DNA from 3 places in the Dactylosporangium sp. CA-233914 genome. Region 3 is predicted to be linked to each of the others. Evidence: riboswitches for the same ligand, from Rfam matches in the RefSeq annotation. Region 3 holds a riboswitch; each other region holds the start of a gene.
The links. A riboswitch is a leader RNA that binds a small molecule or an ion and turns the genes downstream of it on or off. The one in region 3 is predicted to bind cyclic di-AMP.

Region 1: it holds a riboswitch for cyclic di-AMP, as region 3 does, so the genes downstream of both, ACQPY0_RS44975 (C39 family peptidase) here and ACQPY0_RS57555 (coiled-coil domain-containing protein) in region 3, are expected to answer to the same signal.
Region 2: it holds a riboswitch for cyclic di-AMP, as region 3 does, so the genes downstream of both, ACQPY0_RS28365 (hypothetical protein) here and ACQPY0_RS57555 (coiled-coil domain-containing protein) in region 3, are expected to answer to the same signal.

What each region holds. Positions count from the first base shown of each region.
Region 1 covers NZ_CP192030.1:10,164,746-10,174,433, forward strand. The annotation lists gene recQ (DNA helicase RecQ) at 1-1,601, shown strand, start outside; gene asnB (asparagine synthase (glutamine-hydrolyzing)) at 1,871-3,808, opposite strand; gene ACQPY0_RS44970 (transglycosylase domain-containing protein) at 3,978-6,062, shown strand; gene ACQPY0_RS44975 (C39 family peptidase) at 6,069-6,920, opposite strand; cyclic di-AMP (ydaO/yuaA leader) riboswitch at 6,932-7,081, opposite strand; gene ACQPY0_RS44980 (hypothetical protein) at 7,536-8,384, shown strand; gene ACQPY0_RS44985 (Ig-like domain-containing protein) at 8,451-9,581, shown strand; gene ACQPY0_RS44990 (cupin domain-containing protein) at 9,585-9,688, shown strand, end outside.
Region 2 covers NZ_CP192030.1:6,344,563-6,354,250, forward strand. The annotation lists gene ACQPY0_RS28340 (LLM class flavin-dependent oxidoreductase) at 1-783, shown strand, start outside; gene ACQPY0_RS28345 (quinone oxidoreductase family protein) at 798-1,748, shown strand; gene ACQPY0_RS28350 (condensation domain-containing protein) at 2,044-3,393, opposite strand; gene ACQPY0_RS28355 (GAF domain-containing protein) at 3,488-5,407, shown strand; gene ACQPY0_RS28360 (hypothetical protein) at 5,445-5,585, shown strand; gene ACQPY0_RS28365 (hypothetical protein) at 5,620-6,426, opposite strand; cyclic di-AMP (ydaO/yuaA leader) riboswitch at 6,682-6,825, opposite strand; gene ACQPY0_RS28370 (NADPH-dependent F420 reductase) at 7,064-7,720, shown strand; gene ACQPY0_RS28375 (TIGR03618 family F420-dependent PPOX class oxidoreductase) at 8,227-8,664, shown strand; gene ACQPY0_RS28380 (enolase C-terminal domain-like protein) at 8,813-9,688, opposite strand, start outside.
Region 3 covers NZ_CP192030.1:12,842,983-12,852,670, reverse strand. The annotation lists gene ACQPY0_RS57585 (hypothetical protein) at 1-65, opposite strand, end outside; gene ACQPY0_RS57580 (hypothetical protein) at 189-329, opposite strand; gene ACQPY0_RS57575 (hypothetical protein) at 326-481, opposite strand; gene ACQPY0_RS57570 (hypothetical protein) at 618-893, opposite strand; gene ACQPY0_RS57565 (App1 family protein) at 1,015-2,163, shown strand; gene ACQPY0_RS57560 (exopolyphosphatase) at 2,281-3,243, opposite strand; gene ACQPY0_RS57555 (coiled-coil domain-containing protein) at 3,313-4,335, opposite strand; cyclic di-AMP (ydaO/yuaA leader) riboswitch at 4,345-4,497, opposite strand; gene ACQPY0_RS57550 (glycoside hydrolase family 19 protein) at 4,754-5,869, shown strand; gene ACQPY0_RS57545 (hypothetical protein) at 6,080-6,424, opposite strand; gene ACQPY0_RS57540 (hypothetical protein) at 6,653-6,895, shown strand; gene ACQPY0_RS57535 (BTAD domain-containing putative transcriptional regulator) at 6,918-9,688, opposite strand, start outside.

The DNA of each region.
Region 1 (9,688 bases), 2.7 Mb from region 3:
TGCGCGAGCTGGGCGTCAAGGCCGGCTTCATCAACTCCACGCTCGACTACGACCTGCGCCGCACGATCGAGGCCCAGTTCGCCGGCGGCGAGCTGGACCTGCTCTACCTCGCCCCCGAGGCGCTGGCCTCCCCCGGCACCATGCGGCTGCTGGAGCGCGGCCGGATCGCCCTGTTCGCCATCGACGAGGCGCACTGCGTGTCGCAGTGGGGCCACGACTTCCGCCCCGACTACCTCAACCTGTCGATGCTGCACGAGCGCTGGCCCGACGTGCCGCGCATCGCGCTGACGGCGACCGCGACGACCGCGACCCACGCCGAGATCGGGACCCGGCTCGGCCTCACCGAGGCCCGCCACTTCGTGTCGAGCTTCGACCGGCCCAACATTCAATACCGCATCGTCGCCAAGCAGGACCCGCGCCGCCAGCTGCTGGAGTTCCTGCGCGGCGAGCACCGCGGCGAGGCCGGGATCGTCTACTGCCTGTCCCGCAATTCGGTCGAGAAGATCGCCGAGTTCCTCAAGGACAACGGCGTCGCCGCCCTGCCCTACCACGCCGGCCTCGACGCCCGGACCCGCACCGAGCACCAGGACCGCTTCCTGCGCGAGGACGGCCTGGTCATGGTCGCCACGATCGCCTTCGGCATGGGCATCGACAAACCCGACGTCCGCTTCGTCGCCCATTTCGACCTGCCCAAGTCGATCGAGGGCTACTACCAGGAGACGGGCCGGGCCGGCCGCGACGGCGAGCCGTCGGTCGCCTGGCTCGCCTATGGCCTGCAGGACGTCGTCCAGCAGCGCAAGATGATCGACACCTCCGAGGGCGACCTGGCCCATCGCCGCAACCTCTCCCAGCACCTCGACGCGATGCTCGCCCTGTGCGAGACGGTCGAGTGCCGCCGCCGGCAGCTGCTGGCATATTTTGGCCAGAAGCTGGACGAGCCCTGCGACAACTGCGACACGTGCCTGGCCCCGCCGCAGTCCTGGGACGGCACGATCGCCGCCCAGAAACTCCTGTCGACCGTCTACCGCCTGGAGCGCGAGCGCAACCAGAAGTTCGGCGCCGGCCAGTGCATCGACATCCTGCTCGGCAAGAAGACCGACAAGGTCGTGCAGTGGCACCACGACGAGCTGTCGGTCTTCGGCGTCGGCGCCGACCTGCGCGAGCAGGAGTGGCGCGCCGTGATCCGCCAGCTGCTGGCCCAGCGGCTGCTGTCGGTCGAGGGCGACTACGGCACCCTGGTGCTGACCGACGCCAGTGCCGAGGTGCTGGGCCGCCGCCGCCAGGTCATGCTCCGCCGCGAGCCCGAGCGCACGATCTCGGCGGCCAAGGTGGCGAAGACCGCGCGGGCCCGCGAGGCGGCGGCGGACATGCCGGCGGCCGCGGCGCCGGTCTTCGAGCACCTGCGCGCGTGGCGGGCGGCGACGGCGAAGGAGCAGTCGGTCCCGGCCTACGTCATCTTCCACGACGCGACGCTGCGCCAGATCGCCGCGGATCGCCCCCGGACACTGGCCGAGCTGTCGCACATCAGCGGGGTCGGCGAAAACAAGCTGGCCAAGTTCGGCCAGCAGATCCTGGACGCGCTGGCCGAGCTCGACGAATGACAGCAGACGGCGGTGAGGGGGCGGTCGTCCACCGCTCCGTTGCGATGTCCGACGAGGGCCCGCTGCTCGTCGACGGCAGCCGCACGCTGTTCGCCGTCGGCCCGGACTGGGTCGAGGGCCGCGAGTTCCCCTGGCCGTCCTCGCCTCATGCCGGGCGATCAGGGCAGCGGACCGTCGGGGCCTCGTGCCAGGCAACCAGGGCAACGACCCGTCCGGGCCTCGTGCCAGGCAGCCAGGGCAACGACCCGTCCGGGTCCATGCCGCTGCCCTCATCCGGTGGACGCCTCGGTGAATCCTCCGCGGGCGGCACCGGGGACCGCCACCGGAATCGAGCCCTCGACGAAGATGCCGTGCCAGAGGCAGAAGGTCAGCAGGATCCACAGCTTGCGGGCGTGGTCGGCCTCGCCATTCGCGTGGGCCTTCAGCAGCTCGTGGCCGTACTCCAGGTCCAGCAGCGTCTTGGCGCCGGACGTCGACAGGATGTGGTGGGCCCACTCGGTCAGGTCGCCGCGCAGCCAGGCGCGTGCCGGGGTCGGGAAGCCCAGTTTCGGCCGGTCGGTGATGAAGTCGGGGACGATGCCCGCCATGGCGCGGCGCAGGGCGTACTTCGTGGTGCGGGTGCGGGGCGGGACCTTCAGGTGGGCCGGGACGCGGGACAGGACCTCGAAGACCGCGCGGTCCAGGAACGGCACGCGCAGCTCCAGGGAGTGGGCCATCGACATGCGGTCGGCCTTGGTCAGGATGTCGCCGGGCAGCCAGGTGTTGACGTCGATGTGCTGCATCGTCGCCACCGGGTCCAGCTCGGCCGCGGCCGCCTCGGCGTAGAGGGCGGCGGTGACGTGCGCGTGGCCGACCGCCGGGGCGCCCCGCAGGAGCCGCGCCTTGTCGAGGTCGGACAGGACGCGGGCGTTGCCGAAGTACCGCTGCCGCATCGGGGTCGTCGCCCGCTGCAGGTAGCTCTTGCCGCGCAGGCCCTCCGGCATCGCGCGGGCCACGGCGCGCAGGGCGCGCTGCAGCGGGGCGCCGAGGCGGGCGACCGGGGCGAGGGAGCGCGGCTCGCGGTAGATCGTGTAGCCACCGGCCAGCTCGTCGGCGCCCTCGCCCGACAGGACCACCGTCACGTGCTGGGCGGCGGTGCGGGCCAGGAAGTACAGCGGCACGATCGACGGGTCGGCGACCGGGTCGCCCAGGTGCCACACGATGCGCGGCAGCGCCTCCATCACGTCCTCGGGGCGCACGATCGACGGGGTCAGCTCGACGCCCAGGTGGGCGGCGGAGCGCTGGGCGATCTCCAGCTCCGAGCCGGCGCCCGGCGCACCCTCGAAGCCGGCGGTGAAGACCCGCAGGCTCGGGTGGTGCTCGGCGGCCAGGGCCACGACCGCGGTCGAGTCGATGCCGCTGGACAGGAACGCGCCGACCGGGACGTCCGCGCGCATGTGGGCGCCGACGCTGTCGCGCAGGGCGGCGCGCAGCTCCTCCACGACCGCCGTCTCCTGCGCCGCCGGGTCGGGGCGGAAGGCCGGGCGGGCGTAGCGGCGGATCATCGGGGCACGGCCGAGCTCCTTCACCAGCAGGGCGCCGGGCGGCAGGCGGGCGACGTCGCGGTGGAGGGTGTACGGCTCGGGGACGTACTGCATCGTGAGGTACAGCGACAGCGCCGTGGGGTCGAGCTCCGGCCCGGCGCAGTCCAGCAGCGGCGCCTTCTCGCTGCACAGCCACACGCCGTCGCGGGTCACCACGTAGTACAGCGGCTTGATGCCGAACGGGTCGCGCGCCGCGTAGATCGTCTCCGTCACCTCGTCCCACAGCGCGAACGCGAACATGCCGCGCAGCCGGTCCAGCGCGGCCTCGCCCCAGTGGTGGAACGCGGCGGCGAGCACCTCGGAGTCGCCGCCGGTGGCGAACACGGCGTTGTGCTCGCGGACCAGCTCGGTGCGCAGGGCCTCGAAGTTGTAGATCTCGCCGTTGAACACCAGGGTCCAGCGGCCCGCGTCGGGGCCGGTCGGCGGATACCGCAGCGGCTGGCGGCTGCCCTGCCGGTCGATGATCGCGAGGCGGGCGAAGCCGGCGGCGGTGCCCGGGCCGATCCGCGCAAGGACGGTGTCGTCAGGGCCGCGGTGCTCGATGAGGGCGAGCCGGCGCTCCATGGCGCCGAGGACGTCCGCGGAGATGATGTCGTTGCCGGTGTACATCAAGAAGCCGCACATGACCTCCAGCCAACAAGCCTCGGGGCGGGGCGCGGTTCGGTTACCGGGCGGCCATCCCGGCGTTCGCCCGTGCCGGAGACCGGGGTGATCCCGGGGCACCGGAGGTTAGCCGCAGGCGGGTCGGGTAGCGGGGCGCCCGCCAGCCTTCCGCCCGTGCCTGGGAGTACACATGCCCCGAGTCCGCAAGATTCTGCGCCTGCTGTTGTGCGGGGTGCTCGGCGGGCTGGTGCTCGCCGCCGCCGCGCTGCCGCTGGCGATCGCCGGCGGCGGGGCGGCCAAGGCCGGCGGCGACATGTGGACGAGCCTGCCGACGCAGCTGGCGACGCCGCTGCCGGCCCAGACGTCGTACGTGTACGCCAACGACGGCAAGACCCTCATCACCACGTTCTACGACGAGAACCGCCACGACGTCCCGCTCGACCAGGTGGCCAACGTGCTGCGGCAGGCCGTCGTCGCCGCCGAGGACACGCGTTTCTACCATCATCACGGCGTCGACACACGCGGGGTGCTGCGCGCGTTCGTGTCCAACAGCCGCGGCCGGGCGCAGCAGGGCGCATCGACGCTGACCATGCAGTACGTGCGCAACGTCATGAAGAACGACCCCGACCTGACGCCGCAGCAGCACCTCGACGCGCTGGCCGACACCCCCGACCGCAAGCTGCGGGAGATGCGCTACGCGCGGGCGATCGAGAAGCAGCTCACCAAGCAGCAGATCCTGGAGCGGTACCTCAACATCGCCTACTTCGGCGCGGGCGCGTACGGCATCGCGTCGGCGGCGCAGACGTACTTCGGCAAGGCCCCGGCCGACCTCACGCTGCCCGAGGCGGCGCTGCTGGCCGGGCTGCTGCAGTCGCCGGACGTCGACAACCCGATCACCGGCGACCGCGCGACGGCGCTGCAGCGGCGCGCGTACACCCTCGACGCCATGGCGAAGATGCACGTCATCACCGCCGAGGCGGCGACCGCGGCCCAGCACGAGGAGCTGCGGCTGACGCAAACCCGGCTGCCCAACGACTGCGCGTCGGTCGCACCGGAGCACAACGACTGGGGCTTCTTCTGCGACTACTTCCGCCAGTGGTGGAACAGCCGCCCGGAGTTCGGCACCACGCCGACCGAGCGCGACGAGCGGCTGCGCACCGGCGGGTACACCATCGTCACCTCGCTCGACCCCGGCGTGCAGGCGGCGGCCCTGTCGCAGTCGCTGGGGGTGTACGGCTACGACCGCGCCCGCTCGCTGCCGATCGCCGTCGTCACGCCGGGCACCGGCCGGGTCCAGGCGCTCGCCGTCAACCGCCACTTCAGCCTGGAGGCCAACCCGCCGGAGCACCCGCAGTACCCCAACACCGTCAACCAGCTCGTCGCGGGCGGCGCCGACGTCGCCGGCTACCAGGCCGGCTCGACGTTCAAGATGTTCACGATGCTCGCCGCCCTCGACTCCGGCCGGCCCCTCAACACGTCGTTCAACGCGCCGGCCCGGCTCCCGACCATCTGGCCGGGCAGCGCCGGCGCCAGCTGCGGCGGGCGATGGTGCCCCGCCAACGACACCCCGAGCTGGATGGACGGCGTGCGCACGATGTGGACCGGGTTCGGCCGGTCCGTGAACACGTACTTCGTGTGGCTGGAGGAGCAGGTCGGCCTCCGGCGGGTGATCGACATGGCGCAGCAGCTCGGCATCAAGTTCCGCGACGAGCACGACGCGGGGCTGGCGACGAAGGACGAGTGGGGCTCGTTCACCCTCGGCACCTCCTCGACCACGCCGCTGGACCTCGCCAACGCCTACGCGGCCGTGGCCGCCGGCGGCCTGTACTGCGAGCCGCTGCCCGTGCTGTCCGTCACCGGCCCCGACGGCCGCCCGGTGAACGCCGCCAACCCCCAGTGCCGGCAGGTGGTCGACCCGGACGTGGCGGCCGCCGCGACCGACGCCGCCCGCTGCCCCGTCGGGCGCGGCTCGGCCTACGGCAAGTGCGACGGCGGCACCGCGGAGGCGGTGTCGGGCATCCTCGGCGGGCGGCCGGTCGCGGGCAAGACGGGCAGCTCGGAGAACAACGCGACGGAGACGTTCGTCGGGTTCACCCCGCAGGTGGCCGCCGCCGGGATCGCGGCCAACGCCGACAACCCCAACGACTATGTCGGCGGCGGCGTGTCCTCCTCGGTCAACCAGGCGGTCGCGCAGACGATGGTCGCGGCCCTGCGCGGTCAATCCGCGCAGGGCTTCCCGGCCCCGAGCCGGGCGCGCGCGCTCGGCTCGACGTAACTACGGTTACGCGGCGTACCCGCGCTGTGCGATCCAGTCCGCCATCTTCTTCGTGCTCAGCGTGTACGAGCCGACACCCATCGCGTCGGCCGGGTCCGCGATCTTCACGGTGTCGCCGTTGTCGCGATACCCGACGATCGTGAGGTAGTGCCCGCCCGAGTACGAGTGCGAGTGCCCGGAGTCGTCCACAGTGGACCCGGCGATGTTCGCCACGACGGCGTATCCCTGGGTGATCGCGTGCAGGACGGCCTGCTTGAGCGCGGCGACGTCGGCGTCGGTCGCGGTCTGACCGGCGATGAAGTGCGCCGAGTAGAAGCTGGTGCCGGTGATCTGGTTGAGCGCCCGCGCCGTGTCCTGCGACGAGTTCGTGCCGTTGACGGTCGTGCCGAGGCTCTGCGCGACCTGTGACTGCGAGGGGGTGAGCCCGCGCGCGGTGAGCGCGATGCGGGTCGCCGCGGGGCCGCAGAAGTAGTAGTTCTCCTGCCACGCGAACTGGTACGTCAGGTCCTTCTCCGCCGGCGTCGCCGGGCTCGCGCTCGGGGCCGCCTGGCTCTGGGTCTGGGTCGCCTTCGCCCCCGGCGTGGCCTGGGCCTGCTTGCCCTGCGTGACCTGGCCCGGGGCCTGCCGGTTGCCCTGCGCGGCCTGATCCTGGCGTTTGACGGGGCCCGAGGACTCGCTGACCAGGCCGGTCGCCTCCGCGGCGACCGTCTGCGCGTTGACCGGCGGCGGGGACTCCTGCAGCGCGGCGATGCCGATCCCGGCGGCGGCCGCGACGGCGGCCGAGGCCAGGGCGACGCGCACGCGCCGCTGCCCAGGAGCGCCCATGCGGCGCAGGTGGCGGGATCTGTAGAGGTACATGGGCGTACCTCGCCTCCTTCCGAAGCCGCCTACCGGGTTAGCTGACGGGTTCGGACGGGAAGTTCGTCCTACCGCGGGGCCTAGGTTCGGCCCCGCGGATTCACCCCGGCGGTACTTGGGTCCCCGGCTCGTACGCACGCACGACTCAGCGGTACCGCCGCGGCGTCATCCCTTTGGACGACCACGGTCCGGGCGGCTTCGACGAAGCTAAACGTGCCGGTCAGGGCCTGTTTCACCCCCTGGGTGAAACGGCCAGCGGGCGGCTCGCCCAGCCCTCAGCCGCCGGGAAGCACCCCGCCTGGACGTCGCCGTTCGCCTCGCCGTTCGCACGCTCTCCGTGATGACCCGGGCACGGTGCGCGGTCGCCGCCACCGGCTCGGCGAGGCGTGCGCATCCCGGACGGGGGCCGCCGACCCCGCCCGCATTTCGGACGAATTTCGGCAATTGGTGCGAATCCCAGATGCGAGCCGCCGGGCGGCGCACATTCCGGACGAAAGCCGCCAACTCGCACGTGTCCGAGGTGAGAGCCGCCGGGCCGCCCGCCCGCAGGGCGCCGGAGGGCCTATTCTCATGCCCAAAATCACCCGTGTTTAACCCCGGCCCTACTGTCGCCGGATGCCGAACAGCGGACCTCGTCATTCGCGGGCGCACCAGTTCCGCCAGCGCGCCCTCCCACGCTCCATCCAGCGCGCCCTCTCACGCACAGTCCCGCTCAGCCTCCAGCGCAACCTGCCGGGCGTCCTGAGGCCGCCGCTGATCCGGGATGGCATCGGCGGAGCCGCCGCGCCGCCGCTGCTGCGCGGCGCCGCGCTGGTGACGGCCTTCGCGCTGGCCACCTTCGGCGTCTCCGCGTCGCTGAGCACCGGCGCGCGGCCCGCCGGGGTCGTGGCCGCCGAGGCCGCAGCCACGGCCACGGCCGAGCCCGGCGCCGGCCGGTCCGCACCCGGGGCGGCTTCCCGCGGCCGGGAACGCGCGCAGAGCGCCCCAACCCCGGCGGCGACGACGGCGGTGCCGGCGCCGGCGGCCGCACGGCGGGCCGATCCAGTCGGCGGGTTGTCCCGGGCCGAGATGAACAACGCGATCGCGATCGTCGACGTGGCCGTGCGGGAGCGGCTGCCCAAGCGCGCCGCCGTCGTCGCGCTCGCCACCGCACTGCAGGAGAGCCACCTGCGGAACCTGGCGAACGCGAACCTGCCGGACTCGCTGAACCACCCCAACGAGGGGGTCGGGTACGACTACGATTCGGTCGGGCTGTTCCAGCAGCGGCCGAACTGGGGATCCGTCAAGCAGCTCATGGACCCGCACGAGTCCGCGCGCCGGTTCTACGCGGCGCTGCTGAGCATCCCCGGCTGGGGCGACTACGCGGTGACCGTCGCGGCGCAGATGGTGCAGCGCTCGGCGTTCCCGTACGCGTATGCCAAGTGGGAGGGCCTCGCCAACCAGATCGCCGACGCCACGATGTAAGGGCTCCTACGCGGGTTCACCCAAGAGTCGCCACGGCCTCGCCCGGCCGCGGCCGACGATGCCCGTATGCGCACATTACGAACATCGGTCGCGCTGCTCGCGCTCGCGGGCGCGCTGTCGGCGTGTCACGACTCCCCGCGCACCGGCGCCCGGACGACCGCACCGCCGCCGAAACCGGCGGCGGTGCAGATCACCCCGGCGGCGGGCGACAAGACGGTCCCCATCAGCGCCGAGATCGGTACCACCGTGACCGACGGCAACGTCACCGCCATCTCGCTCGCCGAATCGGGCGGGCAGCCGGTCGCGGGAGCCCTGCGACCGGACGGCTCGTCGTGGGTCCCGGCGGCGGCGCTCAAGTACAACACCGCCTACACCGCCAAGGTGACCGCCGTCGGCGCCGACAAGAAACCCGTCACCCGTGAGACGACCTTCACCACGGTCGCGAAGCCGGCCGGGCAATCCGTCAACTCGGACCTGATGCTCGCCGACGGCGGGACCTACGGCGTCGGCATGCCCATCGTCGTCGAGTTCGGCTCCGACGTGCCGGAGGCGTCGAGGGCGGGCGTCGTGAAGCGGCTGTTCGTCACCAGCGATCCGCCGCAGCCCGGCGCGTGGCACTGGTTCGGCGGCAAGCAGGTGATGTACCGGCCCGAGCACTACTGGCAGCCCGGCACGAAGATCACCGCTCGCAAGGCCCTCAACGGCGTGTCCATCGGCGACGGGCACGCGGACGAGGACCTCACCGCGACCGTCACCATCGGCCGCAAGCTCACGATCGACATCGACAACGCCACGAAACAGCTGCAGGTGCACTCGGGCGACGAACTCGTCCGCACGATGCCGGTCAGCCTCGGCAAGTCCTCGACCCCGTCGTCGAGCGGCACGACGGTCATCATGTCCCGCGAGCCGACGGCGTTGTTCAAAACGCCGGAGTACACGACCACGGTGCAGTACGCGATGCGACTCACCTGGGGCGGCCAGTACATCCACGCCGCTCCCTGGTCGGTGGGTGACCAGGGCGTGCGCAACGTCTCGCACGGCTGCACCAACGTCTCCACCGACAACGCGCGATGGCTCTACGAGAACGTCCTGGTCGGCGACCCGGTCACCACCCGCAACACCGAGGTCGGCCTGGACCCGGGCGACGGGTGGACGGCCTGGAACATGTCCTGGCCCGACTACCAGAAGGAGGCATGAGCAGTGGAGGTCATCCGAACTCCCAGCACGAGCCGCCCGGCGCCGCAGCAGCGCTACTCGGGCGTGGCGTGGATCGGCCGCGACGTGACGGCCATGGAGCCGTCCCA
Region 2 (9,688 bases), 6.5 Mb from region 3:
CGGATCTCCGGCGGGCGGCTGCTGCTCAACGTCGTCACCGGCGGCGACCCGGTCGAGCAGCGGCGCTTCGGCGACCACCTCGACCACGACCAGCGCTACGAGCGCACCGGCGAGTTCCTGGCCGCACTGCGCGGGGTCAGCGACGCGGCGGAGCCGTTCGACCTCGACGGCCGGCATTACCGGATCGAGCGGGCCCGGATCCCGTTCGAGCCGTACGCCCCGCCGGCCGTCTTCTTCGGCGGGGCCAGCCCGGCCGCCGAGCGGGTCGCGGCCCGGCACGTCGATGTGTACCTCGCGTGGGGTGAGACGCCGCCACAGATCGCCGAGCGGCTGGAGCGGATGCGCAAGCTCGCCGCCGACGCGGGACGGACGCTCACCTTCGGCATCCGGTTCCACGTGCTCAGCCGCGACACGCCGGAGGCGGCGTGGGCCGAGGCGGAGCGCCTTCTCGGCCGGATCGACGACGAGCGGGTCACGCTGGTGCAGGGGCAGTTCGCCGCCGGCGAGTCGGTGGGGCAGCAGCGGATGGCCGCGCTGCACGGCGGGCGGCGGGACCAGTTGGTGGTGTACCCCAACGTCTGGGCCGGCTACGGACTCGTCCGCGGCGGCGCCGGCACCGCCCTGGTGGGCAGCCATGCGGAGGTCGCCGAGCGCATCCGCGAGTACCATGATCTCGGAGTCGACCACTTCATCCTGTCCGGCCAGCCGCACCTGGAAGAGGCGTACCACTTCGGCGAGGGAGTCCTGCCGATCCTGCGCCGCGCCGGCCTGCTGGAGCCCTGACCGAAGGAGCCACGATGGCCGTGAAGTGGATCGCGCCCGAGTTCGGCGGGCCCGAGGTGCTCACCCTCGTCGAGGTCGGCGTCCGCCCGCCCGGCCCCGGCGAGGTGACGATCGACGTGCGGGCCGCGGGCGTCAACCCGGCCGACTACAAGCATCTGGCCGCCGAGCGCGGCTCTGACCGGCCGCTGCCGCTGGAGATCGGCTACGAGGTCGCCGGCGTGCTCAGCGCGCTCGGGCCCGGCACCGAGATCGCCTCCGGCGGCGGGGCGGTCGGCGACGCGGTGGTGGCGTTCCGCATCAGCGGCGGGTACTCCTCCCAGATCACCGCCCCGGCGAAGGACGTGTTCGCCAAGCCCGAGGCGCTGGACTTCCCGGCCGCCGCCAACCTCCTGCTCGCCGGGACCACCGCCGCCGAGGCGCTGCACGTCACCCGGGTCGCGGCGGGCGAGACGGTCCTCGTGCACGGGGCGTCGGGCGCGGTCGGCATCAGCGTGCTGCAGCAGGCCCGGCTCAAGGGCGCCCACGTCATCGGCACCGCGAGCGAGCACAACTTCGCCCTGCTGCGGCAGGCCGGCGCGAGCCCGATCCCGTACGGGCCCGGCCTCGCCGACCGCGTCCGCACGGCGGTCCCGGCGGGCATCGCCGCCGTCATCGACTGCGTCGGCACGGACGAGGCCGTCGACTCGACCCTGGGGCTGCTCGCGGATCTGAGCCGCGCGGTGACGATCGTCGGCTCGGAGCGGTCCCGGGCCGCCGGCATCACCGCGATCGCCGGCAACCTGCCGGCCAGCGCGGCCTACCGGGACTCGGTCCGGGCCCGGCTGCTGGACCTGGCCGCCGAGGGCCGGCTCGTCGTGCCGGTCGCCCGGACCTTCCCGCTCACGCAGGCCCTGGCGGCGATCGACCTGGTGCGCACCGGCCACCCGGGCGGGAAGGTAGCGCTGGTCACGGATTCCGGTGCGTGACCCAGGCGTCCTCGCCCTCGTAGCTCGCCGTCGCCTGGGTCCTGTCCCGCGGCGAGCGCGGGGGCGGGGCGGGAGCCGGGGACAGGCTCGGGCAGCGGGCCGGCGGTGACGTCGTCGAGGGCCACGGCCTCGAAGACGCTACGGATGGCGACCCACACGTGCCGTAGCCTGTCCGCCGCGCCGTCGTAGCGCACGTCCTCGGGGCCACTCCCTGCGGACCGTTATCAGCTGATGACGGTCAGGAGTTCGCCACCGTGAGCCGTGAGCCGTGCGACGCCTGGCGGCGCGAGGTCGTCTATCGGCGCTGATAGGCCGCCGGGTCGCCGGTGACGGCCGCGGCGACGGTGGCGCTCTCCATCCCGCGAACGCACGCCTCCAGCGCCGCCGGCGGGATGTGCTCGGTGTCGCCGCAGATGTCGAGGTCGACCGTGTCCGGGTCGGCGTTGATGGTCAGGAACAGGCGCTCGTTCGGTCTGTCCTGTTGGGAGATCCAGCGGAATGCCGTGGCCGGCAGCGCGTCCCGTATCTCGTCCGGCGTCGGCAGCGGGTCCGCCGCCGGGCTTGGGGGCCGGCGATCGTTGAAGTAGCAGGCGATGTCGACCTCCACGCCGCGTTCGCGGTTCACCCGTTCGCGCAGGGCGTCGAGGGCGCCGGGGTCGTAGTACGCGTGCTTGTACGCGGCCATCGCCCGCCGCCCCGTGCGGGTCACGGCCTCGTCGAAGGGCAGGCCCGCGACGTCGAGGACACACAGCGCGGGCTGGCTGACCGGGCTGACCGTGTCGGCGAGGGCACTGCGGAAGCGGTTGCTCACCACCACCCGTACTACCACCGGGTGGATGCCGGTCGCGTCGGCGAGGGCGACGGCGAAGGCGGTCAGCAGCACCGTCGTGCGGTCCGTGCCGGTCCGCCGCGCGACGACCCGCGCCGCGAGGTGCATGGCCCGGGACGTGAAGCCGGCCTGCCAGTGCCGGGGGCGCCGCGGGTCGAGCGGGCCCGGGAAGCGGCGGGGCTCGATGGCCCGCAGGGTCCTGTCCCAGTGCCGCAGTGCTGCCGCCGACTGCCGCTGCCCGGCGGGGGAGCGCTGCCACGCCGCCTGCTCCAGCGGCGACATTCCCTCCGGCACGGTGTCCACCCGCCGCCCGGCCCGGTGCCAGCGCGCGACCTCCTCGGCCAGGACCAGCCCGCCGAAGCCGTCGTTGACGAGGTGGCACACGACCGTGACCTGGTGGGTGAGCGCGCCCCGGTGGCGGATGACCGCGGTGCGCACCGGCCAGTCCCGCTCGAAGTCGAACGCGGTCTCGTGCAGCCGCCGGCTCGCCTCCTCGGCGGCCTCGGCCGGGTTCCCGTCGTCGGGCACGTCGAGCACCTCCAGCGGCACCGCGCCGGACTCTGAAAGTTTCTGCTGCGGCGGCCCGTCCGGGCGCAGCAGAAGCCGGGTCCGCATCGACGGGAAGCGCTCCATGATGAAGCGCAGCTCGGCCGCCACGTCCTCGACGCCCGTGCCGGCGGGCAGCGGCAGCACGAGGCCCATCGGCATCCAGGTCCGCTGGCGGAGCATGCCGCCCCACAGCTCGCGCTGGCCCCAGCTGAGCTCGTCGACGCCGCTGCCGGCCCCGTGGAACGGGACCATGATCGAATCCGGCACGACGGCCCTCCCCGGCTCACCCCCGACGCATCGACGCCGGGAAGTGTACGGCCCCGCCCGTCATACTCCTCGCCGGACGGGGAAACGTGGCGTGATGCGGGTGGGACTGGTTCCGCGGGCAGCCGCCTGGTGTGTGCTGTACCTGGTGCTCATGGCGGGCGTGGCCGCGGTCGTCCTCGCCGCGGTCGTCGAGCAGCGCGAGGCCTCCCGGCTCGCCGCCCGCGCCGACCGGTTGCGGGCCGACACCCAGCAGGCCGAGAGGCAGCTGCTGGACCTGGACCGCACCGAGCGCGGCTACCTGGTCAGCCACGAGCCGGCCCTGCTGACGTCGTGGTCGGCCCAGCACGGCCGGTTCACCGACCGCCTCGGCGGCCTGCAGCAGCAGGCCCGGGAGCGGCACCAGACGGAACTCATCAGGCGGCTTCGCGAGGACAGCCGGTCGTACGTGCAGGACCATGCCCTGCCGACCCTGCAGGCGGCGCGCGACGGCCGCTCCGACGGCGGGCCGGTCCTGCGCGACGGCGACCGCCGGGTCGCCGTGCTGCGCGCCGACCTCGACAACCTGGCGGCGGCCGAGGAGCGGCTCGCCGCGCGGCAGGACCGGCGCGCGGGCACGCTGGCCCGCACGGCCGTGGTCGGGGTCGTCGCCGGCGTGGCCGCGTCGGCGTTGTTCTGCGGGGGCGTCCAGGCGTACCTCAACTGGGTCGTCGTCCAGCCGATCCGCCGGGCGGCGGCGATGGCCGGCCGCCTGGAACACGGCGAGCTGGACGCCCGCGTCCCGCCGACCGGCGCGGGCGAGGCGCGCCGACTCGCCCGCGCCCTCAACGCCATGGGCGCCTCGACGCAGCGCAGCGTGGCGCAGCTGGTCAGGTACGGCCGCACGCAGGCCGCGCTGCGGCGCGTCGCCGTGCGTGTCGCCCAGGGCGCCTCACCCGCCGAGGCGCTGGACGCGGTCGCCACCGAGATCGGGCGGCTCATCGGCACCGACGACGTGCACATCGTGCGCTACGACGACAGCGCGGGCACCGTGGTCGCGGCGTGGGGACCCAACGGCATCCGGATTCCGGTCGGCGCCTTGGTGCCGCTGGAGGGTGACAGCATCGCGGCGAGCGTGCACCGGTCGGGTCAGCCGGCCCGGATGGACGACTACGACAGCGCCGTGGGCCCCCTCGCCGCCCGCCTCCGGGCGAGCAACATCCGCGCCGCCGTCGGCGCGCCGATCATCGTGGAGGGCCGCCTCTGGGGCGTCGTCACGGCGGCCGTCACGGGCGACCGGCCCCTGGCCGCCGAGGCGGCTGAGCGCCTCGGCGACTCCACCGAGCTCATCGCCACCACCGTCGCCAACGCCCAGGCCCGCGCCGACCTGGCCGCCTCCCGGGCCCGCGTCGTGGTCGCCGCCGACCAGGCCCGGCGGCGGATCGAACGCAACCTCCACGACGGCGTCCTGCAGCAGCTCATCGCCGTCGCGATGGGGCTGCGCGCCGCCGACGAGCGGATCCCGCCCGAGCTGCCGCACGCGCACGGGGAGCTGGCCGCGGTCACCGACCGGCTCGCCGCGGTGGTGGACGACCTCCGCGAGATCTCCCGTGGCATCCACCCGATGATCCTGTCCGACCGTGGCCTGGGCCCGGCCCTCAAGGTCCTCGCCCGCCGCGGCGGCCTGCCGGCCGAGCTGAGGCTGGACCTGCGGGAGCGGCCGCCGGAGCCGGTCGAGTACGCCGCGTACTGTATCGCGGTGGAGGCCGCCGACAACGCGGCCAAGCACGCCCGCGCCTCGCACGTACGGATCGAGGCGAACACCAACGGCGGCGAGCTGCGCCTGTCGGTGAGCGACGACGGTGTGGGCGGCGCCGATCCGGCGCGGGGCGCAGGCCTCATCGGCCTGGCCGACCGGGTCCAGGCGCTCGGCGGGTCGATCACGATCACCAGCCCGCCGGGCGAGGGCACGCACGTCGAGGCCACGCTGCCCCTGGACTCCGCCACGATCGCCGCCGCGGCGGCCCGTCTCGGCTGAGCCGGGGCGCCCTGATCGAAGGTGGCATGATGCCGGCGTGGGGACTGCTCAGCCCCGCCTCGGGGTGGTGGCGAGCTCGTCGAAGATGAGCACCGTCTCGGTCGACGTGATCTCGGGCATGCCCTGCAGCGTCGCCGACTGCGTCGAGTCGTCGCTGACGGCCCTGGGCGACCTGTGACGGGTGCACCGGTCGTCCAGGGCCCGTCGGCGGCTCACGGCGCGGCGGCGGTCACGACCTGCTCGGCGAGCGCCTGCCACTTGGCGTAGGCGTCCGGGAACGCCGACACCTGGACCGTCTGCGCCGCCACGGTGACCTGCATCTGCTGCCAGCCGTCGACCCCGACGAGCGCGTTGTAGAAGCGGCGTGCGGCCTCCGCCGGGTTCATCAGCTCCGCGACGGTGCCCCAGTTCGGCCGCTGCTGGAACAGCCCGACGGAGTCGTGGTCGCTGCCCACGCCCTCGTTGGGCAGGTTGAGCGACTCGGGAACGTTGGAGTTCGCGAGGTTGTGCAGGTGGCTCTCCTGCAGCGCGGTGGAGATCGCCACGACGTACGCGCGGCTCGGCAGGCCCAGCTGCTGTCCGGTGCGGATGATCGTGACGGCGTTGTTCATCTCGGCCTGGGTCAGCTCGCCGACCGCGGCGATGACCCTTGGCGAGGGCGCGGCGGTGGTCGTGCTCGGCGGCGGCTGCGCCGTGGTTTGCGCCGGTGACGGCTTCGCCTCGGCGCTCGCCGTTGGCGACGGTTGCCGGCTGGGCGCGTCGCCGGTGCGTTCTTCGCCGCGGGACGCGCGGCGGTCGGAGTCGGCCGACCGGTCGTCTCCGCGCTGGGTCGACGGCCCGGACTCCGCCACGGTCAGCGTGCGGGGGCCGTGCGAGGAGAACAGCAGCAGCGCGCCGACGACGGCGAAGGCGATGACGGCGGCCGCCGAGTACAGGCCGATGCCCCGGCGGACGGCCAAGTGCCGGCCGTGCGGGTTGCGCCGCAGGTGCCGCGGCCCGCTGGTCTCATCGGCCGGCACGGGCGCGCCTCCGTCGGTACGGACGGTTCGGTTGCTCGGGGTACTGCACGGGAAACCTCGACAGACTTCGACTCCGGCCCGCAGGGGCCGGTACGGAACGGGGGAATGCGCCATCGACCGTCCACTAGGGACGGTGTTGGTCGGGGCTTTGCGGTCGGGCCGGAGGGTCAGCCGATGGGGCGGCGATCCGGGCGTGCCGGCGGATCCGCGGGGTAGTGTGCCGAGGCGTGGCGCCGTGCGAGGGCGTGCATGCGCTGCTCCTTCCGATGCCGCCTACCGGGTTAGCTGACGGATTCGGGCGGGAGGATCGCCCTACCGTGCGGCGCGTGGCCGCACGGATTCACCCCAGTGGTGCTTGGGTCCCCGGCTCGTTCGAGCACGACTCGGCGGGCCGCCGCGCCGTCACCCGGAACGGTGACGATCAGTCGCGGCGAGCCCCATGACCATAGCCGCTTCTCAAACGCAGGTGAACCCCTCGATCGGAACTGCCGGAGTGCGGCGTGCACCCCGGCGACCTGCGACTTCGCTCAGACAGTACCGTTGATCGAAGTTATGTTGTTCGATGTTAGTGATGGGCTGCGCGTCACACTGCCGGCGGCGCGGAATGCTCGACCGAGCCGGTGGGTTGGGCAGGGGTATGACAGTGATCGGATTCATCGGCAGCGGCAACATCGGCAGCACCGTGGCCCGCCTGGCCGTCGCCGCCGGCCACGACGTGGTGCTCAGCAACTCCCGGGACCCCGAAACGCTCGCCGACCTCGTCGCCGAGCTGGGCCCCAAGGCGCGCGCCGCCCGGCCGGCGCAGGCCGCCGCGGCCGGGGACATCGTCGTGGTGACCGTGCCGCTCAAGGCGTACCGGGACGTGCCCGCCGAACCGCTGGCCGGCAAGATCGTCGTCGACACCAACAACTACTACCCGGACCGCGACGGCCGGTTCCCGCGGCTCGACGACGCGACCGCGACCACCAGCGGGCTGCTGCAGCAGCACCTGGCCGGCGCGAAAGTCGTCAAGGGCTTCAACAACATCTGGTTCAAGCACCTCGCCGAGCTGGGCCGCCCCGCCGGCACGCCCGACCGCACGGCGCTGCCGATCGCCGGCGACGACGCCGCGGCGAAGGCGACCGTGACCGCGTTCTTCGACGCCATCGGCTACGACACCGTCGACGCGGGCCCGCTCGCCGACAGCTGGCGCGCCGAGCGGGACCAGCCCGTCTACGTCAAGCCGTACGGCGAGAGCACCCCGGCCACGGCCGCGATCATCCGCGCGCGGCTCGCCGAGGCGCGGCGCTCCTGAGCCTTCACCGAGATCTCCTCCATCGTCCACAGCAGCGCCTCGGCCACGGCCTCGTCGGAGCCGTCGACGTTGAGGAGCAGCGCGCCCGGCGGCGAGTCCACGAGCGCTGCGGGCCGAAGCGGCGGTCGTTGAGGCTGACGTCGAGCCGGGGTCCGGGTCCGCGGTCGGCGGCCGCCGCGGCCAGGACGCGATCGAGGTCGCGGCGGTCGTAAACCTTCGTCTGCGCCGACTGCGCCCGGCCGAGCGGCGTCTTCGGCCGGCTCCGCTTGGGGCACGCGCCGCCCCGCGCGGCCACCTGGAACAGCAGCGGGGTCGCCTCGAGCCGGCCCCCGCCGTCGCGCGCGGCCGAGGTCGCCGCCCTCGAGAGCCGCGCGCGCCGCTGCGTGCGCCCGTCGCAGCACCGCCGCGAAGTCGCCGTCGGTGTCGTTGACGCACCGGCCGGTCCGCGACACCGGGCAGACGGCCTCGGCGACGCTGCTTCGCCGCGCGGGCCTAAACTCGGGTGTATGACGACGCTGGAGGAATTCGCCTCGCTCGCCGCACGGGAACACGGGCTCGTCGTCGTCTCGACGGTCCGGGCCGACGGCACCGTCCAGGCTTCCGTGGTCAACGCGGGGCTCCTGCCGCACCCCGCCGGCGGTGGCACGGTGCTCGGGTTCGTCACCTACGGCCCGGTCAAGCTGGCCAACCTGCGGGCCCGGCCCCGGCTGACGGTGACGGCCCGGTCCGGCTGGGAGTGGGCCACCGTCGAGGGGCCGGCCACCCTCATCGGCCCGGACGACCCGGCCACGGGCATCGACGCCGAGCGGCTGCGGCTGCTGCTGCGCGAGGTGTTCACCGCCGCCGGCGGCAACCACGACGACTGGGAGGAGTACGACCGGGTCATGGCCGAGCAGCGCCGCACGGTCGTGCTGCTCGACCCGGCCCGGGTGTACGGCACGTGAGCCGGGCTCGGCACCGGAGGCGGGGGTGACGAGCCCGGTTGAGCAAGCGAGGCGTCGCGCAGGACGGTGACCTCATCACCGAGCGGCGTTGTGTACTTCGCATCCACGAGATGTAGACCACGTTCTGCGTCGCGCGCGGTCGTGGGGTTCAGCCCGCGGCGACCAGATACGGTTCGGCGACGGCGGTCTTGAGTGTCAGGCCGTGGCCGAGGGCGTCGAGGTCCGGGCGCAGGACGCCGCCGGGCTGCGGGGCCGTGACGCCGTCGAAGAGCATCGACTCGATGCGGGCGTGGTCGTGGAAGTATTCCAGGTGGCGCAGGTTCGCCGTGGCCAGGGCGGCGTCGAGGTGCAGGGCCGGGGCGCAGTGGCCGGACAGCTCCAGGCCGTTCGCGGCGGCGAGCCCGGCGACCCGTTGCCACTCGGTGATGCCGCCGCAGCGGGTCGCGTCGGCCTGCAGGCAGTCCACAGCGCCGGCCATGCGGGCGAAGTACTGCAGGTCGTAGCCGTACTCCCCGGCCGCCACGTCCGCGGCGACGGCGGCCCGGACGCGGCGCAGGCCGTCGAGGTCGTCGGAGGAGACCGGCTCCTCGAACCAGCGCACGTCCGGGAACCGGGCGGCGAGGCGGATCGCCTGCTTGGCCGTGTAGGCGCCGTTGGCGTCGACGTAGAGCTCGTGGTGCGGACCGAGCGCCTCGCGGGCGGCGTGGATGCGGCGCAGGTCCGCGGCCTCGGACTCGCCCCCGATCTTGATTTTGGCGCGCGGGATGTCCGCGTGCTCGTCGAGCCACCTGGTGAGGCGGCGGTCGTCCCAGGTGGTGAAGCCGCCGCTGGCGTAGATCGGCACCGTGTCGCGGGCGGGGCCGAGCAGCGCGGCCAGCCGTACACCCAGCAGCCGGGCCTTGAGGTCCCACAGGGCGACGTCGACCGCGGAGATCGCGGTGGCGGCCACGCCCGGGCGGCCGGCGTTGCGCACCGCCCGGGCCATGGCCGCGTTCGCCGCCGGCACGTCCCACGCGGACCGGCC
Region 3 (9,688 bases):
TGGTGGTCGCGCAGCCGGTCGATCGTGGCCTCGCTCATGTCGATCGTGAGTTTGTGCTGCTCCACGCTGTCCTCCTGGGTTGTCGTCTGGCACCCAGTGTGGAGCGGACGAGTTGCACGATCGGGGCAATCGGTGAAAATCCCTCATCATCGCCCCTCGCCGCAGTGACCTGCCGCTCCTCGGTGCTTTCACAGCGCCCCGACGGCGTGGGCGTGGTCCCGCACGACGGCCTCGGCGGCCCGGCCCGGCTCGTCGGCGTCGGGGAGCCGGGCGGCGGCGATGTCGGGGTGCAGGCTCGCGCGGGCGATCCCCAGCAGTCGGCTGCTCACCTCGTCCACGGACTCGCCGTGGTAGTCGCGGGCGACCTCGTGTCGGCGGCGCGCTGCAGCGCCGAGGTCAGCTGGGCCTCCAGCGGCTCCTGCAGCCGCTGGACGGCGAGGTCGGCGCCGTCCGGATCGATGGTGACGTGCAGCTCCTGCATGGCCGTGGTACTTCCCGGCCGTGGCGACTTCTATGCCGCGACCTTCCGCCAGGCGACGCGGCCCGGTAGCTCCCGTTAGGCGGCGCGGCCTTTGCCGAGCAGCGCGCGGCCTTTGCCAGGCAGCGCGCGGCCTCTGTCAGGCGGCGATCGATCGGAGTGCGCGCAGCCGCTTGGCGTCGCCAGCCCGGTATGTCGCGCGGACCTGGGTCAGGGCCCACACCATGCGGGCGACCGCGGTCTCCGGGTGGTCGCCGAACTCGCTCGCGACCCGCGCCGCGCAGCCCTGGACGCCGATCCGCCGCAGCGTCGCGGCGACGGCCCCGCGGATCTCGCCGCGGGCAGGGCACTGCGAGGACTGCAGGTCCGAAGCGAACAGCGCCTCGGCCCGAACGGCCTCGAATGATGTAGCCATCTCGCACCTCCTGTGCGCTCGGATCGTGACTTCCGTCTCTACTGACATAAACGTTAGGAGGGGCCGTCGAGTTCAGGCTCCCGGTTTCATGCCACCGTCGTCTCTTCGTCACTTTGGGTTGATGACCGCGCTCGTCGCGGCGATTGATCACCCCGGGGTCGAGCTGGGTGCGGTGTTGGCGGGCTTATGGCAGATTGGGGCGGTGTCCCTGACCCCGCCCTCGCCCAGCAGCGCGCCGCTGCCGCTGCACCGGGCGGCGCGCATCGAGGACGCGTGGCACGCGATGCTCGAGCGGCGGCTGCGGCGGCGGGGCTGGAAGGTCGCGGTCACGGCGTACACCGGCTACGGCTCCTGCGCCACGCCCGAGCGCCCCGGCTGGGTCCGCGTGCTGGGCCGGGTCCTGCTGGCCCGCATCGACCCGAAGCCCGTGAAGCGGCTCAAGAAGCTGCGCGGCTGGCGCTCGTTCACCGCCGCGTCGGTCAGCAACGCCCTCGTGCGCATCGAGGCCGGCGGGCGGACCTGCGAGGTGCGCTGCGACCGCGGCGGCTTCGTCGACGTGGTCGTCGAGGCCGACCTGGCCCCGGGCTGGGCCACGGTCACGCTGCAGTGTGAGGACAGCGCGCCCGTCGAGGCGCCTATCCGGGTGATCGACCCGGCCGCCACCCGCCTCGGCATCATCTCCGATGTCGACGACACGGTCATGGTCACCACGCTGCCCCGGCCGCTGCTGGCCGCGTGGAACACGTTCGTCCTCGACGAGCACGCGCGGGCCTCGGTGCCGGGGATGGCGGTGCTGTACGAGCGGCTGGTCAACGCCAACCCGGGCGCCCCGGTCTTCTACCTGTCCACCGGCGCCTGGAACGTCGCCGCGACCCTGACCCGGTTCCTGTCCCGCCACCTGTACCCGGCCGGCCCGCTCCTGCTCACCGACTGGGGCCCGCAGCCGGACCGGTTCTTCCGCAGCGGCCTGGCCCACAAGCGTGCATCGCTGACCCGGCTCGCCGAGGAGTTCCCGGACATCCGCTGGCTGCTGGTCGGAGACGACGGGCAGCACGACCCCGAGATCTACGCCGAGTTCGCCGCCGAGCACCCCGACAGCATCGCCGCGGTGGCGATCCGGCACCTCTCCCCGACCCAGGCGGTGCTGGCCGGCGCCGTCCCGGGCGTGGCCGGCAGCCCCCGCCGCTTCCCGCCGAACGACCGCCGCTGGCTCTCCGCCCCCGACGGCGCCGGCCTGTGGCGCCTGCTGCGGGACACGGAAATCCTCTGAGTTATGCTCTGCATACGCTCGGACACTTTGATAGATCCAACTTTTCCGGGTGTGTTACCGTGTTGGAACAGCGGAGCGCCCACGGATCTCGCGGCATTTCTCGCAAAGGCGTCGGCTTCAATGGCGCCCGCCGGCCGTTGAGCTCATCGGCGCGCCCACCTTGTCGATCAGCTCGCGCAGGACGCGTTCGGACTGGTCGTGCGGAATCTGGCAGGTGCCGGCGGCGAGGTGCCCACCCCCGCCGTACTGCAGCATCACCGACCCGATGTCGGTCGGCGAGCTGCGGTCCAGAATCGACTTGCCGACCGCGAACACGGTGTTGAGCTTCTGCTTTCCCCAGATGACGTGGATCGATACGCGGGCCTCGGGGAACAGGGCGTACACCATGAAGCGGTTCCCCGCGTAGATCGTCTCCTCGTTGCGCAGGTCGACCACGACCACGTCGCCGTGCGTCGAGCAGACGCGGCGCAGCTGGTCGACGAAGAGGTCCTGCTGCTCGCGGAACAGCTCGGCCCGCTCGGCGACGTCGGGCAGGGCCAGGATCGCATCGACGTCCTGGTGGTCGATGCACGCGTCGATCAGCTGCATCATGAGCTGGTAGTTGGAGATCCGGAACTGCCGGAAGCGCCCCAGCCCGGTGCGGCTGTCCATGAGGAAGTTCAGCAGCGACCAGCCCGTCGGCTGCAGGATCTCCGTGATGTCGTACTGCGCCGAGTCCGCCCGGTCCACCGCCTCCATGAGCTCGTCGGAGACGTCCGGGAAGCGCTCGGCCCCGCCGAAGTGCTCGTAGATGACGCGGGCCGCGGACGGGGCCTTGGCGTCGATCACGTGGTTCGTGGCCTGGCCGTGTTGGAGGTTGGCCGCGCGGATGGTCTCGGAGTGGTGGTGGTCGAAGACCAGGTGGGCGCCGGGGGTGTACGGCAGGTTGGTGAGGATGTCCGTCGGGCCGACCTCGACCAGGCCGTCCTGGACGTCCTTGGGGTGCACGAACGTGATGTCGCCGATGAGGTCGAGGTGACGCAGGAGCACCGCGCAGACCAGTCCGTCGAAGTCGCTGCGGGTCACGAGACGGTACTTCACTGCAGATCCCCTCGCAGAAACGGCCGGTCGACGGTTCCCCTATCGACCGGCCGCCCGCAGACGTGAGGATTACAGGATCGAGAGGTGCACGTGGTTCGTGTGGTCGCTGGAGGGATCGCCGGCGACGCCGCTGTAGTGGTGCCAGCCGACGGCGGGCGTCCAGATCTGCTTGAACCAGATCACGTACATCACGCCGAGCTGGTTGGCGTTCTTCACGAAGTACGCCGCCAGGGTGCTGCCGTAGACGAAGTCGTCACCGGACGCGACCCCGCCGAATCCGGATTTCGTCTGTACCGAGAAGTCGCACGCGCGCCCCTTCGGGTGCTCGTACGGCCCGCTCGGGCGGAAGCATGACACGAACCGCTTGAAGCCGCTCTTCTGCGCCTCCTGCATGGCGTGCAGCATGCGCGGGGTGATGCAGCCGGTTGTGGTGGGGTCGTTGACGTTGCACGATTCCTTGGGCAGCCCCCCGCTGGCGGTGCGGGGCACTGCGGTGGCCGTTGGCAGGTTGGCGGTGACGAAGCCCTTGCTCGGCCCGCCGGCCAGCGCGAGCGCCTTCTCCGCGTCCTTCTTCTTCTGCTCCATGGTCTGAACCTGCTGCTGCTGCGAGGCGATCTCGTCGTCGAGCGCCTTCTTCTGCGCGGCCTGGTCCTCCTTGAGCTTCTTGAGCTCGTGGAGCAGGTTGTCGTTGTGGTGGGCGATCTGGTTGATGGAGCCGGCCCGCTCGGCGAAGCTGTCCGGGCTGCCCGAGTCCATCAGCGCGGCGAACGTGGTGAGGGGCCCGGTGCGATACGCCGCGACGGCGATCGCCGCCACCTGCTCCTGCACCGTGGCCAGGCGCGCCTCGGTGGCCTGCAGCTGCGCGGTGAGCTCGCCCTGATGCTTGACCGAGGCGTCGAACTTCTCCTTCGCCTCGGACCAGGCCCGCGTGCTGTCCTCCAGCACCGAGCCCAGGGTCGGATTCGCGCTGGAGCCCTCGTCGCCGGTGTCGCCACCGGGCTCGGCCGCGGCGGGCGCGGCGGCGAGCCCCCCGAGCACGATTGCCGCCAGCAGCACGACGAGTGCGCGCCGGTAGGGATGTCGTGATGACATCTGGTTCGTTGTTCCTTCCGTCGGCCGCCGACCGAGTTAGCTGACGGGTTCGGGACGGAACGACCCCTACCACCCCTCCGATTGGGAGGAAGGGCGGATTCACCCCAACGTAACGGTGGGTCCCCGGCTCGCCACGGTGCGGCGATTGGGCGGCAGCCACGCCCGGCACCGGGGGCGGTGCCCTCGTGGACGTGACCGTGGGTCACTGTACCCAGGGCGCAGAAATCGCGCACCGCGCCGTTTGTCCGAAGATCCTGGTATCGGCCGAAAGTGACCCATATCATATCGGAGGTTTGGGATCGATGAAGCCTCAACGGTACCGTAAATATTCTTCATAAAATGATGATGTTCGCTCCCCAGGGCGTCTCCGACTGGTCCTATGAGCTGGTCAGATGATGGACCGAAGGAGTGATCAAGGGTGTCGAGAGTGCGCCTGCTGGCGATGCTCGCCGCGGTGACCGTCGTGGGCGGGGTGGTCGCGGTCTTCAACATGCTGCCCGCGTCCGCCGCCTCGTGCGCCGCCGCGTGGCAGGCCTCAGCGGTCTACACCGGCGGTATGACGGCCTCGCACAATGGCCGTAACTACCAGGCCAAGTGGTGGACACAGAACGAGGCCCCGCCCGGAACCAGCGGCGTGTGGCAGGATCAGGGCTCGTGCGGTGGCGGCAGCACCCCGCAGCCGCCGACCCAGACCGGCACCACGGGCGCGTGCAGCTTCCCGGCGTGGGTGCAGGGCCGCAACTACGTGACTGGCGACATCGTCAAGTTCACCGACGGAAAGTTCTACATCGCCGAGCACGAGAATCCTGGGTACAGCCCGGTGATCAGCACCTGGTACTGGGACCCGTACACCTGCTCCGGCTCCGGTGGCGGTGGCGGTGGCGGCACGACCACCCCGCCTCCCTCGAACGGCAGCTTCGTCGTCAGCGAGGCTCAGTTCAACCAGATGTTCCCGAGCCGGAATTCCTTCTACTCGTACTCGGGCCTGGTCGCCGCGCTCTCGGCGTACCCGGGCTTCGCGAAGACCGGCTCGGACGCGGCCCGCAAGCAGGAGGCGGCCGCCTTCCTGGCCAACGTCAACCACGAGACCGGCGGCTTGATCTACATCGTGGAGCAGAACACCGCGAACTACCCCCACTACTGTGACACCAGCCAGTCCTACGGCTGCCCGGCCGGCCAGGCGGCGTACTACGGCCGCGGCCCGATCCAGCTGAGCTGGAACTTCAACTACAAGGCGGCCGGTGACGCCCTGGGCATCGACCTGCTGCGCAACCCGAACCTGGTCCAGACCGACTCGGCCGTGGCCTGGAAGACCGCCCTGTGGTACTGGAACACCCAGAGCGGCCCCGGCACCATGACCCCGCACAACGCCATGGTCAACGGCGCCGGCTTCGGCGAGACGATCCGCAGCATCAACGGCAGCCTGGAGTGCGGCGGCCGCAACCCGGCCCAGGTCCAGAGCCGTGTGGCCGCGTACCAGCGCTTCGTCGGCATCCTCGGCGTGGGCGTCGGCGCCGGCTCCCTGTCCTGCTGACTTTCTCCCTCCTTGGCGGCGGCCCTCCCGGGGTGTGGGGGCCGCCGCCAGGCGTTTCCGACGCCGAACGGAAACACGCGCGCCATGCCCGGGTAGGCCGGCCCGAGCGCAAGCCACGCTGCCCGGCCACCCGCTTGCGACCGAGGTACGCCGGCGCGTCTTCGGCGCGGACCGCCAGGGCGTCGCCGCCCTGGCGGTTGCCGTGACACTTCAGTTGGTGTAGCCCCAGAGTTGGTAAGCGTAGAGATGAGACCCGAAGGGTCCATTGATGGTGACCGGCTCGCAGTAGTAGCTCCGCCACCAGCCCGAGTTCACGTTCTTGATCCCCTCAATCTGGCAGGTCAGGATGCCGCCGTAGACACCGCCTTTGATGGTCGCCGCCGCGGCCGGCGTGGCGGTCACGGCCAGCAGGGCACCCGTGAGCGCGGTCGCCGCCACCGCCGCGCGGATGACGCTTCGCTTGCGTGCCGTCCCGGGCGCGGACTTCGCTGCCGCGCGACCGTCCGGCCCAGCGGCGGACGTGGTCACGGCGGTACGTCGGAGCTTTCTGCGCATCAGGCCTCTCCCCGTGCCGAAATGGTTGCGGAAACCTCGCCACGACACACTCGGTTGGCGAAATCCCCCGTCGGAACGCCACCCATGTATGCCGATGTTTCCTGGTCGCGAGGACGTTAGCCGGGGTCGATGAGGCAGTCCTGAAGAAAGCCTGAAGGATCTAGGGGATCCACCGGCAGCGGACGCGGCTATACCCTACGAGTCGGATCAGGCATGGGGGGAGACAGCATGGCAAACGACGACGATCGAAGAAGGCTGCGGCGGTGGGGCCGCATCATCGCCATTGGGGTCGCCACAGCGGCGGCCGCGGTGCTGCCGGCGTTGCTCGCCCCGGCGGCGACGGCCAGCCGGTTCGACCCGGCGACGTTCGGCCCCGCCAGCCACGGCTCCGCGCAAACCACATCGCAAAGCCCCTCGCTCGAGGTGCCCAACTCCGTGGATCCCAATCAGTGGTGGGGCCACGACAACTGACACGACAACGGACAGGGCCGGCTCAGGCGATCGCGCGGGCGAACTCGGCGGCGGAGCGCAGGTCGAGCCACCGCCCCTCGGCGTCGGCCGCGCGCAGGCCGGCCGGGCCGAGTCGTTCGCGGCAGGCGCGGTCGAGCTTGTCGCGCACGGCGACGTCACGCTCGACCGCGACCAGGCCCGCCTCGGCGCGTACCGTCGCGGCGGCCGCCAGCAGTGCGGCTGTGCGGCCGTGGGCCCCGCGCAGGGCCTGCACGCCGGCCGCGATGTCCAGGTCGTGGGCCGCGCTCCAGGGGTGGCCGACGGCGAGATGCCGGTCGAACGACTCGCGCATCAGGGCGGACGCGTCGGCCGGACGGCCTGCCCGTTGCCGGGCCCACGCCAGCAGGCTCGCCGCCCGCGCGCCGGAGAGTTCGGCGCCGGGTCCGGAGAGTACCGGCAACGCCTTGCTCAACAAGACGTCCGCGGTCTGCGCGTCGCCGTCGAGCAGCGTCGCCTCGGCCACCACCAGCTGAGCCTCGGCCCGCGCGACCGCGTCGTCGGCGTCGACGAACAGCGTGATCGCCTGCGACGCGTGCCCGATCGTCTCCGGCAGCCGCAGCATGGCGAGGGTGTTGTAGGCCATGGTGAGCCGACACCGGCCCTGTGCGTACGGGTCCGTCGTGGTGAGGGCGATGCGCCACGCCTCGGTGCCGGTCACCACCGCCTCGTCGAGATCACCCTGCTCGTAGGCGATGTCGGAGATGTGCTGCAGCGCGCGCATCATGGCGGGCGTGTCGCCGAGTTCCTCGGCGGTCAGCAGGGCTCGGCGGGCGTACCGCATCGCCTCGGGGTTTGAGACATAAGACGCCACGACCGCGGCCGACAACAGCGCCGGCAGCACCGCCTCGGGCCGGGCCGACCCGGTGATCGCGGGATCGGCGAAGATCCTGCGGAAGTAGCGTAAACCGACCCGCGGCGTGTCCGCCCACCGCCACCAGACGCTGGCGGTCAGCCGGAACAGCAGATCGGTTTGCTGCGTGCGCACAGCCCAGTCGAGCGCGGCGTCGATGTCGGGCTGTACCGCGTCGAGCCGGGCCTGCCACCGCTGGCGCAGCGGCCCGCGTCGCTGCGCCGCCGCCGCGCCCGCCAGCGACAGCAGGTAGGCCCCGTGCCGCTGCCGCGTCTCCTCGGCCGCGCCGGGATCGGATTCGAGGAGTTGCGCGGCGTACTGCCGAATCGGCTCCAGCATCCGAAACGTCGTCTCCTCCTCGCCGATCGCGACGGTGAGCAGCGACTTGTCGGTCAGGCCGTGCATCAGGTCGAGGGCACCGGCCCGGTGTCCCGGCTCGAGCATGGCCTCGGCGGCGGCGAGCGTGAACGGCGCCACGAAGCACGACAACGCGGCGAACAGCGCCCGCTCCTGGGCGTCGAGCAGGGACACGCTGAGCGACACCGCCCGCCGCAGAGAGCCGTGCCGGTCGCCGTCGGCCCGCCGGTCGGCGAGGACGGTCATCTGGTCGGCCAGCCGCCCGAGCAGCTCCTGCGCGTTGAGGACCGAGCTGCGGGTACCGGCAAGCTCGATCGCCAGCGGCAGCCCTTCCACGCTGCGGCAGATCCGCGCGATCACCCGCGCCGCGTCGGGCCGCAGCGTGCCGTCGTGCCAGGCGCCGTCGACCCGGGACCAGAACAGCTGCACGGCTGCGTTGCCGGCCAGCTCCTCCGGCGTCGCCCGGTCCGGATCGACCAGCGGCAGCGGCGCCAGCCGCAGCACCGCCTCGCCCGCCAGGTGCAGCGGCTGGGTGCTGGTCACCACGACCCGCAGGTCCGGCCGCCCGGTCCGCAGGGCCTCGATCAGCGCCGTGCAGGCCTCCCGCAGATGCTCGCAGTTGTCGAGCACGAGCGTCTCGGACCGCCCGAGCAGACGGGCCCGGAGCTGTTCGACGGTACCGAGCCGGCCCAGTCGGCCGACGCCCAGCGCGGTCGCCACCGCCTCCTCGACCTGGGCGCCGTCCACGAGCCCGTCCAGCCGGACCACCGTCCACCGCCGCGGCTGGGCGCGGCCGTACTCGGCGACCAGCCGAGACTTGCCGACACCCGGCGGTCCGCAGACGGTCACCATCGGTTGGGCCTGCACGAGCTCCGCCAGCGACCGCAGCTCGCTCTCGCGCCCGACAAACAGGCCGCCCCACGCCGCCGGGGCGGGTGAGGCGGCCTCCGGCGAGGACGCCGCGACCACCGGCGGCTCATCCACGAGCAGGGCCCGGTGCAGTTCGCTCAGGCGGGTGCCGGGCTCCAGGCCGTACTCCTCGACGAACCGGCCCCGGAACTCCGCGTACACCCCCAACGCCTCCACCCGGCGGCCGGCCTGGTGCAGCGCGGTCATCAGCTGCCCCGCGAACCGCTCGTCGAGCGGATGCAGCTGTACCGCTTCCAGCAGCTCCGATACGAGGCTCCCGGCGTAACCGCGGGCCAGCCCGGCATCGATCCGGTCGGCCAGTGCGCTGACCTGCGCCGACTCCATCGCCGACGCGAACCGGTGGCGCAGCGGAACATCACCGATGTTGGCCAGCGCCGTCCCGTGCCAGAGGCCCAGCGCCCGGCTCAGCAGCTCGTGCGCGGCCTCGTGATCCCCACCTCGCACCCAGGCGTTACTCTGCGTCACCAGGGCCTGGAACAAGTACCAGTCGACCTGCTCACGACTGCCGACCAGCCGGTAGCCGCCGGTGAGCCGCTCCAGCCCGAGCCCATCCGCCCGCTCGACGCCCCGCCGTACTGCCGAGACATGCACCTGCAACGTGTTGCGGACCGTCGGCG